DNA from 3 places in the Fusibacter fontis genome. Region 2 is predicted to be linked to each of the others. Evidence: riboswitches for the same ligand, from Rfam matches in the RefSeq annotation. Region 2 holds a riboswitch; each other region holds the start of a gene.
What was found. A riboswitch is a leader RNA that binds a small molecule or an ion and turns the genes downstream of it on or off. The one in region 2 is predicted to bind thiamine pyrophosphate.
Positions count from the first base shown of each region.

Region 1: another riboswitch for thiamine pyrophosphate. It lies ahead of thiT (energy-coupled thiamine transporter ThiT); the one in region 2 lies ahead of ACZ41W_RS03260 (hydroxyethylthiazole kinase).
Region 3: another riboswitch for thiamine pyrophosphate. It lies ahead of thiC (phosphomethylpyrimidine synthase ThiC); the one in region 2 lies ahead of ACZ41W_RS03260 (hydroxyethylthiazole kinase).

Region 1 is NZ_AP042445.1:2,634,644-2,638,094, forward strand. It holds gene ACZ41W_RS11790 (DHA2 family efflux MFS transporter permease subunit) at 1-1,148, opposite strand, end outside; gene thiT (energy-coupled thiamine transporter ThiT) at 1,394-1,933, opposite strand; TPP riboswitch at 2,020-2,119, opposite strand; gene ACZ41W_RS11800 (ABC transporter ATP-binding protein) at 2,136-3,451, opposite strand, start outside.
Region 2 is NZ_AP042445.1:724,240-727,690, reverse strand. It holds gene ACZ41W_RS03270 (hypothetical protein) at 1-491, shown strand, start outside; gene ACZ41W_RS03265 (DUF2156 domain-containing protein) at 488-1,423, shown strand; TPP riboswitch at 1,494-1,597, shown strand; gene ACZ41W_RS03260 (hydroxyethylthiazole kinase) at 1,643-2,581, shown strand; gene thiD (bifunctional hydroxymethylpyrimidine kinase/phosphomethylpyrimidine kinase) at 2,627-3,451, shown strand, end outside.
Region 3 is NZ_AP042445.1:1,692,660-1,696,110, forward strand. It holds gene thiW (energy coupling factor transporter S component ThiW) at 1-380, opposite strand, end outside; gene thiC (phosphomethylpyrimidine synthase ThiC) at 420-1,736, opposite strand; TPP riboswitch at 1,806-1,909, opposite strand; gene ACZ41W_RS07640 (bifunctional diguanylate cyclase/phosphodiesterase) at 1,960-3,451, opposite strand, start outside.

The DNA of each region.
Region 1 (3,451 bases), 1.4 Mb from region 2:
TTGAGTGGTGCACCCATGGTAAAACCAACGCCAAATCCCATGAACATCAGGCCGATCACTACTGTCGAAAGCGACATGGTCTTAGAAGCAACAAAGGATAAGAAGAGGGTGCCGACGATGTTAAATAAAAATCCAAATTTGAGGACGAAGGCAGCGCCTTTTTTGTCGAGGAGTTTTCCGCTGATTGGAGCGGCAATTCCAGAAAAGACCGCTAAAAGTGTAACGAGATACCCTCCACTACCGTGGGCAATTTTCAACGTGTTTTCAGCAAACTGTGGCACGAAAACCATCCCCATCATACCGACACCTGTGACAAATGCAATGGTTAAAATGATGATCATCTGAGCATCTTTAAAGTAATTTAAGTTAATAATCGGGTCTTTTGCACGCTTTTCAGCCCATACAAGGAGCGGCAACAAAATCACAGCACTCGCTAAAAACACATAGACTTCAGCAGATTGAATGCTTTCGGTGAAATGGAAAAAATCGAGATTTGTAAGTGCATACATAAGACTTCCAATAAACCCACCTAAGATCACAGCACCTAAGAAATCAATAGGGGCTTTTTCTTTTGGTTGATAGTTGGGAATGAAGATGCTTAAAATGAGGATAGCGATTGAGATTGGGACATTGATAAAAAAGATGTATCCCCAGTGATCCATGCCAGCGATATCGATGATGAAACTTCCCAGTGTTGGCCCGATAATGGTGGCAACGCCATATATCATACCGACGAAACCAAGCGCCATACCGCGTTTTTCTTCTGGAAAACTCTGCCCAATAACCGTTGTCGCGATTGGCAAGATGCCACCTGCTCCCACAGCTTGAATGACGCGTGCAGTAAGTAGTAGTGGAAAGCTGTCTATGAAATTGGTCATACCACATAAAAGTGATCCAATACCGAAAACGGCAATACCAAATACATAGACTTTTTTATGGCCGATTCGGTCAGCCATCTTGCTCGTAATAGGCATAGAAATGGCATATGCCAATGTATAGATGGTAATCATCCAAATGCCAGTTTTGCTTGCAACGCCAAATCCATCTTGAATAATTTCACGTGCAGGGGAGACGATTCCGCTGTCGATGGCCCCCATGAATATACCGAGTAAAAATAAAACTAAAACCAATGTTTGATTTTTTTTCATGTGAATATCCTTTCTATGATGTTTGATTTTGTGTAAATAAGATGAACATACCAGATGCTGATTTAATTGAACAACGTTCATAATGGACTAAAAAAATAGAATTTCTTTATATGAACACTGTTCATTTTATATGAAGTGAGGACATTTGTCAATTATGAATCGCAATAAAATAACCTCCATGAGCATCGACCTTTCGGGTCAATCTCATGGAGGTTCATTTTCATAAATCACGTATTTAATAACGTTTACTTAATAACGTCAATCGTCTTTCTCATCAATAGGAAGACAGAAGCTGTGATGATCAGTTCTGGGAGCATGTAAGAACCGTTATATACGAAAGAGTACCAAACTGGATGCATCGTCTCAGGTGCATATGAAGCAAAGAAGATAAAACCTGAGAGAAAATGTGCTAAGAATCGGCCTGTTAATCCAATGGTAATGCCTGTCACCACTTTTGAGACAGAAGCACTTTGCTTAATGAAAAATCCTGCCATACCGATCAAACCAAAGGCAAGTGGGTAATCAATGATCACTGAAAGTGGATGCGCTGCATACGGTTCAATGGCAAATTGTAAAAGACCGTAAACTGCTCCAACAAACATTCCTTGAACGCCACCCCAGCGATATGCAAAGATGATGAGTGGCACCATACTGCCAGCGGTAACTGAACCGCCATTGAGCCAAAGGGGTGTTTTGAACTTGATAAAACTTAAAACTGTTGCAATTGCGATCATCATCGCGCCTTCCACGAGCATTTTCGTAGAAAAACCTTTCTTTCTTTCCATAGTAAACCTCCATTTAAATGTATTTCGCATCTAAATGATTCTTAGTGCATAATAAAAAACACGCCTGGAATACAGGCGTGGTCTGATTTTCATTATTCCACACTTTCCTCCGCTAGCTCTAACTAGTTCAGGTTCAAAGGGTTACGCATACGCGCTCTCAGCTTTTAAGCACCCCTAGGTGAATCATTTTTTAGTTTCGTGTTTATGATACCACATTTTGTGGTTCTTGTAAATCTTCACTGTACTGTAAGCGGTACAAATCGTAGTACATGCCGCGTTTAGACAAGAGTTCTTGATGGTTGCCCATCTCTTTAATTTCGCCCTTGCTCATGACGATGATTTGATTCGCATGTTGAATGGTTGAGAGACGGTGTGCCACGATCAAAGTCGTTCGATTTTGAATGATCTTATTGATGGCATCTTGTATTAAGAGTTCTGTCTCTGTATCGATATTTGAAGTTGCTTCGTCGAGAATTAAGATGCCTGGGTTAAAGACCAATGCTCTTGCAAAAGACAAGAGTTGTCGTTGTCCGGCAGAGAGTGTCGCTCCACGCTCGACCACAGGTTCATCATATCCTTTCGGAAGTTTTGAGATAAATCCATGTGCGTTGACGTACTTGGAAATTTCCTCGATGGTCTCCATGGAGATGGATTGATCGTAAAGGCGAATATTGCTCTTAATATCGCCTGAAAATAAGAAGACATCTTGTAAAACAATGCCGATATGTTCTCTTAAATGGTGAATATCCATCTTTTTAATGTCGATGCCGTCCAGTAAAATCTGTCCTCTTTGAATATCGTAAAAACGATTGAGCAAACTGATAATCGTCGTCTTACCCGAACCCGTTGCACCAACAAGAGCGATGGATTCGCCTGCCTTGGCTTTGAAGCTCACGCCTTTGAGCACATAGTCCTCATCGGTCTCAGGATGTTGCATATAACTGAACCAGACGTCTTTAAATTCAATCTCTCCTTTAAATAAGTCTTTTTCAATCTGTAAAGGCATTTGACAGTTTTCGATGCTGCTTTTTTCATCTAGCAATAAAAAAACGCGCTCAGCACTTGCCATGGAAGACTGTAAAATATTGAATTTTTCACTTAAATCCATAATCGGTCTAAAAAACTGTTGGGTATAGGTGATAAATGCAACCAATACGCCCAGTTGAACAGCACCTTTGATGGCCTCACCACCGCCAAACCAAAGAAGTAGCGCCAGTGAGATGGAATAAGCAAAGTTCATCGTCGGTCTAAAGATGGCATATACATGCGTTTCCTCGATGGAGCTGTTGAGAAAATCTTCGTTAATGGCATCAAAATCCTTGTAAATGCCCTTTTCCTTGTTAAAAATCTGAATAATTTTCATACCGTTGATGTTTTCTGCCAAAGTGGCATTGATGCGGGCGATTTTGACTTTCACTTCTCTTTGAACATCACGTGCTTTTCGTCTAAAAATAGAAGCTGCTAAAATTACCAGTGGCATTGTACTAAAGCAGATTAACGTAAGTTTTAGGTCGATTA
Region 2 (3,451 bases):
CTATTGAAATTACAAATGGACCAGTTTTAAGCGAAATACGCTCAAGTGACTTTGGATTACCTTGCATTGCTGAAGAAAGTGATCGGGAGATATTGCACGCAATCCGAGCGATTATTCGCAATTCCGCTGACGAAATTGCACTCCTTTATATAAAAAAAGACCATTACTATAAACTGCCTGGCATTCCGTATGATACAAATATTCAAGCGATTGAATCATCTTTATACCAACAATTTCATTTTCGAACGCTGCTTCAGCGCGTCGTGGGAAATATCATGGAATATCGAGATGCATTGGATGAAGTCCAGATGACATGCGGGATAGAGTTTAAACTTGTGGAAAGCGAAAGCACAGAGGCATCAGACATGTATGATGTCTTATGGGTACCAGTAGAATCGGCAATCATGCTTATTGACAGCAATTCTAGTGATAAATACATGGCAAAATACGTTTCCAAACGGGACGACATATTTTTAAGGAGCTTATTATGAACCCATTAGATGGACTTAAACCATTTACAATTGAAAGTTATGATAGTCTAAAACCTTACTACGAAAACTATCTAAGTGAAATTCACGATCTTAATTTAACCAATTTAACAATTTGGCGACATAAACATCGCCTGCACTATATTGAAATTAAAGGGTACGTTTGGTATCAATACCACTCGACAGAATCAAGTGAAATAAGTTTTTCAGAACCAGTAGGAGATTACTCCAATACACAAGCACTCCTCGAATCGACTAAAGCGTGGATTCATTATGCACATACGCATCACTTTCCTTTAAAACTGAGACATATTGGTACATTTTTTCAAAATTTCTTAGAGAATAACGGCTTTATTATAGAATCCGAGGCAATCGAAGCGGACTTTGACTACCTATATGAATCACAGAATCTCGCTCAACTCTCCGGAAATCGATACCATAAAAAGAAAAATCATGTTAATCAGTTCAAAAAAAATTATGCACATGCAATGAAGAGTGAATCCATAACACCGGTTAATGCACTGGAAGCTCTCAAAGCTGCAAAAAACTGGTGTATTGCAAATGGTTGCAAAGATTCGATGGATTTATGTCACGAGTTTAACGGCATCAAAGAACTCTTTACGCAATGGGATTTATTTTCGAGAAGAGGCGTAGAGGGAATTGTTCTAACCATCGACGAAAAACCCATCTCTTTTAGTATCGGTGAACCACTCAATAAAACGACTTATCTCGTTCACATTGAAAAGGCAGACTCAGATTATCAAGGCGCATATGCGATGATCAATCAATCTATGGCTGAAAGTGCAAGCACTCAATATGAATTTTTAAATCGAGAACAAGACATGGGCATCGAAGGCATCCGAAAAGCGAAACAGTCCTATCATCCACATCATCTCGTGGAAAAATACGATGTGACCCTTCAAATGCCTCTATAAGAGTTCAATTCACTCTATGAAGATTCATATGTGTGTGATATACTCAACATATGATATTCGTTCATTACAATTAAATACTATCGGGAGCTCATATATGGGCTGAGAGGAAACTGTGAGTTTCGACCGTACCTGATTTGGATAATGCCAACGTAGGGAATGACCATATGAATGAAGGTTGCTCTCGGCAACCTTTTTTTATTGCGCAAAAGGAGACCAATTATGACACACTTGAATATTGAGTTACTGTCAAAAATTAAAGCGACAAAGCCGCTGATTCACAACATTACCAACTATGTAACTGCCAATGATTGTGCCAATATTTTACTTGGAGTAGGGGCATCACCCATCATGGCAGATGACATCACAGAAGTAGAAGAAATTACAGCTTTGTGCAACGCCCTCGTCATCAACATAGGTACACTCAATCATCGCACCATTGAATCTATGCATCTTGCGGGAAACACCGCCAATCAGCTGAAACTTCCTATATTACTCGATCCAGTCGGCATAAGCGTTTCAAAATTGAGAACGCACACGGCTCTCGAATTGATTCGCAAACTAAAACCAACCATTATTAAAGGCAATTTAACTGAAATCAAAGCATTGCATGCGCTTATGTGTCCCAAACCGATAGAAAACACAAGTGATCAGGCACACTCAAATGGTTCAGAATTATCCAAACAAACCAACATTCACGAGTCATCATCTAGAGGTGTCGATGCTCTGGAATCTGACTGTATCACGGATACAACACAAAAACATTACATTAAAATTGTCCGCGAACTTTCCACGTACTTTGATGGGACTGTGATCGTCGCTACAGGAAGTGTCGATTTAGTCTCAACCGAAAAGATAACTTATCTTGTCTATAATGGTCACAAATCAATGAATTCAGTAACTGGAACAGGTTGCATGCTTTCAAGTTTAATGGGCGCTTTTAGCGCTATGGCAAATCAGCAACTTGAAGCGGCACTCATGGCAACTGTTATGATGGGAGTTGCTGGTGAAATAGCGTTTGAGACATGTCAAAGCGCTCAATTAGGAACAGGTTCTCTTCGCGTTTTTATTCACGATGCCATCAGTCAAATGACGCCTGAAATCCTCGAACAACGTGCTAAAGTTCATGCCTTTAAACCAGAGTTTGAACATATACTTTAATGAATCACATCAATGAAAAGACATCAATAGAAGGGAGACAGTCGTATGCAATTTACTAAAAAAATTCAAAACTATCAATTCACGCTTTACGGAATTACAGATACTTCAGATGAAACGCTTGAATCAAAAGTGACTGAAGCGATTTTAGGAGGTATCACGATTTTACAACTTCGGGACAAAACGTTATCACAAGAAGCGCTCATCAAAGTCGCGCGCAGGATCAAACCGATTACGGATGCTCATAATATTCCGCTCATTATCAATGATTATGTTGAAGTAGCTAGAGTCGTTAACGCTTCTGGGGTTCATCTTGGACAAGATGACCTTTCGATTGAACAGGCGAGACAGATTCTTGGGAAAGATGCCATCATCGGAGTTTCTGCACATACAGTTCAAGAAGCCATTCATGCACAAAAATGTGGAGCAGATTATATCGGTGTCGGCGCATTGTTTCCGACCCATACCAAACTCGATGCACAACCAACAGATTTTACGATACTCAAACAAATTACACGTATCGTGACGATCCCAGTAGTGGGTATCGGTGGAATTGACATGTCTAATGTCGAACAACTACAAAATACGGGATTAAGTGGCATCGCTGTGGTTTCAGCTATTTTTTCTAAACCTCATATTAGAGAAGCAACTCAAGCGTTATTTAAAAAGGCTTCTATGACCTTTCAAAATTACACCTTAGAGATTCCAAAAGTTCTGACGATTGCAGGATCGGATTCTAGTGGAGGTGCAGGTATTCAAGCAGATTTGAAGACCATCTCAGCATATGGACTCTATGGAATGAGTGTAATCACTGCACTAACTGCTCAAAATACATGCGAAGTCACGGGCATCTTTGAATCGTCTCCAGAATTT
Region 3 (3,451 bases), 970 kb from region 2:
AGATGACTGTTTGCAAAGCTTCCATTGAGTATGAGCACCCCTACTGACGCACCGATGAGTCCCGTACCAAAAACCTCACCTAGAAATGCACTCATAGAATTTTTAAATTTAGTATACATAACCCCCGCGATGAGAGCGCCAAATAGACTTCCTGGAAATGCTAATATCGTTCCAGTTCCCATGAGATTTCTCAGTAGTGATATACAAAATGCATTGCCTACGGCATAAAAAGGACCTAGTAAAATCGCCGACAGCACATTGATGAGATGTTGAATTGGGAATGCTTTGATGGGACCGATTGGGATATGAAGCACTCCCGCACTGATCGTTCCTATTGCGATAAATAGTCCTGATAAGACCATCTTACGTGTTGATTTCATCGGATTAATTTCCTCCTAAAACAATAGATTTATTCATACTTATTGACTTAATAAAGTCAAGTCTTCCCCGTTTAACACTTTATTGATCGTCCTCATCGCACACATTTTTCCACACATTGAACACGAATGCGCTTCCTCTGTTGCAATACTTTCTCTATAACGCCTAGCCTTCTCTGGATCGATGGCAAGAGCATACATCGTTTCCCAGTCTATCGCTTGTCTAGCAGCGCTCATCTCATTGTCCCACTGACGTGCACCTTCAATTTTTTTACCTAAATCACCTGCATGTGCAGCGATTTTAAATGCGATCAGCCCCTCAATCATGTCGTCAATATCTGGCAATCTCAAATGTTCTGCTGGTGTTACATAGCACAAAAAGTCAACACCTTTAGAGGCTGCAAGTGCACCACCGATAGCGCCTGTAATATGGTCATATCCTGGTGCGACGTCCGTTACAAGTGGTCCGAGTACATAAAAAGGCGCACCATGACACAGTTTCTTCTGCAAAATGACGTTGCTTTCGATCTCATCGATGGACATATGACCAGGACCTTCAATGATCACTTGGACATCTTTCGCCCATGCGCGTTTGGTGAGTTCGCCTAAAACAATCAGTTCATGAATCTGTGAAGCATCTGTTGAATCGGCGATACTCCCCGGTCTCATGGCATCTCCTAAGCTCAACGTCATATCATATTTACGACAAATGTCGAGTAAATCGTCAAAATGCGACACAAAAGGATTTTCTTTTCCGGTAAGCGTCATCCAAGCAAAGAGAAGCGACCCGCCTCTTGAGACAATATTGGTCAATCTTGGGTTGTTTTTAAATGTTTGCATGGTGTGGCGATTCACGCCTGCGTGTACCGTGATGAAATCTACGCCATCCTTCCCGTGTTGATCCACTACCGCCAAGAACTCTTCTGCCTCAATTTCGGCGAGTTCTTTATCATAAAATCCAAGTGCATCATAAATTGGCACGGTTCCAATCATCGCGGTAGATCGATGGACAAGGTCTTTTCTAAAATCAGCAGTTTTCCCATAATTGCTCAGATCCATGATCCCGTGTGCGCCCATTTCCATCGCTTTAAGCGCTTTGGACATCTCGCAATCATAGTCATGTGCATCTTTTGAAATACCTAAATTGACATTGACCTTCGTCGTCAATCCTTCTCCTACTCCAACAGCTTGTAAATTTACGTGATTTTTGTTAGCGGGTATGACAATTCGCCCCTTTGCCATCTGCTGAACCAGCCAGTTCAGGTCCATCTTTTCAGTTTCTGCTACACGCCTCATTTCTGGAGTGATGATGCCTTTTTTTGCCGCTTCCATCTGCGTGCAATACGTCTTGTTTTCCATAAATCCTCCTTGTCTTGTGCGGTAAAAAGCCGAAAAAAAAACGCGACAAAGGGTCGCGTTAATCGAATGATTCGAATATCTCAGCTTTCCTACGCCAGTATGATCTGGATCAGGTACGAGGGTAAAGAACGAATTCTTTTCTCAGCCATAAAATGGCACCCCTAGTGAGTGATCTTATTAAATTGTTCACGTTTACTGTAACATATTCTTATCAGAAAATCTATTAAATATTCCAGATATTCAATTGTGTATCCACTAGATATTTATCTACATAATCCGCAGTTACTGGTCGGCTAAATAAATATCCCTGCATAAAATCACACTCTTTTGGAGCTAATTTGTTGTATTCTTCTACAGTTTCAACGCCCTCAATCACAACCTTAAATCCAAGTGAATGTGCAATGTACACCAAACTATCAATAATTTTTGAATGCTCATGATGGATAAACCGTTCTTTCAAACTTCGATCAATTTTGATGCTATCCACAGGTAAAAATGTCAAATAATTCAAAGATGAATACCCTGTACCAAAATCATCCAGTGCAATCCGAACGCCAAGCGATTTTAATTGATTGAGTACTTTAATGCTTTCTTCGCGATTTTCAAGTAAGACACTTTCAGTAATTTCTATCTCGATTACAGATGGTTCAAGATGTCTCGCCTCAAGGCACTCTCTTAGAAAATCCACGACTTGTCCATCAATAATTTGCTTGGTGGATACGTTCACTGCAACAGGTAAAATGTCTAAGCCTCTATTCTTCCAGCGCACGATCTGATCGAGCACTTCACAAATCACCCATTTTCCAATATCGAGTATCATCAGAGTTTCTTCAGCCACTGGAATAAACACATCCGGTGCAAGTGAAAAATCTTTGAGTCTTATTAATGCTTCAAAGCCAACGACTTTTTGCGTTTGAACCTCAATAATAGGTTGATATACCATCATAAACAAATCATTTTCTATCGCATCGTGCAATTTTTTCTCAATGCTTACGCGTTTTTCAAACTCAGAGCTCATATGCGCATCATAATAATGTCGTTGATTTTTGCCATTTTTCTTCGCGTGATACATCGCAATATCTGCTTTTGACATCAGATCCATGACGGTGTCTCCATCAAGTGGATATCTCGAAATACCATAACTTGCAGAGATGTGATTTTTGATGGCATCAATTTGAATACCTTGTTTGATTCCATTTGCGACTTGTTCTATGCACGGTTCTATTGCGTTTGGATCAACGGTATTGGGAATTAATATGACGAATTCATCACCACCAAAGCGAAACACTTCTGAACTATCACTCACAGCATGTTCTATTCGTCTTGCAACTTCAGATAATATTTTGTCTCCATAAAGGTGCCCTAAGGAGTCATTGATATTTTTAAAGTTATCTAGATCCAGCAAAATGATGGTTCCAACTTGTTTGTACTGAAGATTCATTTCTAAATTTTCGACAAACTTACGACGGTTGAAAAGACCCGTTAACGCATCGTGTTCTGCTAAATATTGAATGGTGCTTTCTTTATTTAAAATCTCATCATATTGCTGTGTAAGCTGCTTTTCACTTGAAATTAATTGTTTGATGGTTACTTCAAGTTCTTTATTGGTCAACTTAAGTTTACTGTTGGATGTTTCAGTATAGTTTGTAAAATAAGCCATCACAATAGATACTAATATGCCTGTCATAATGAGCATAAAAAACAAAGCAGAATAT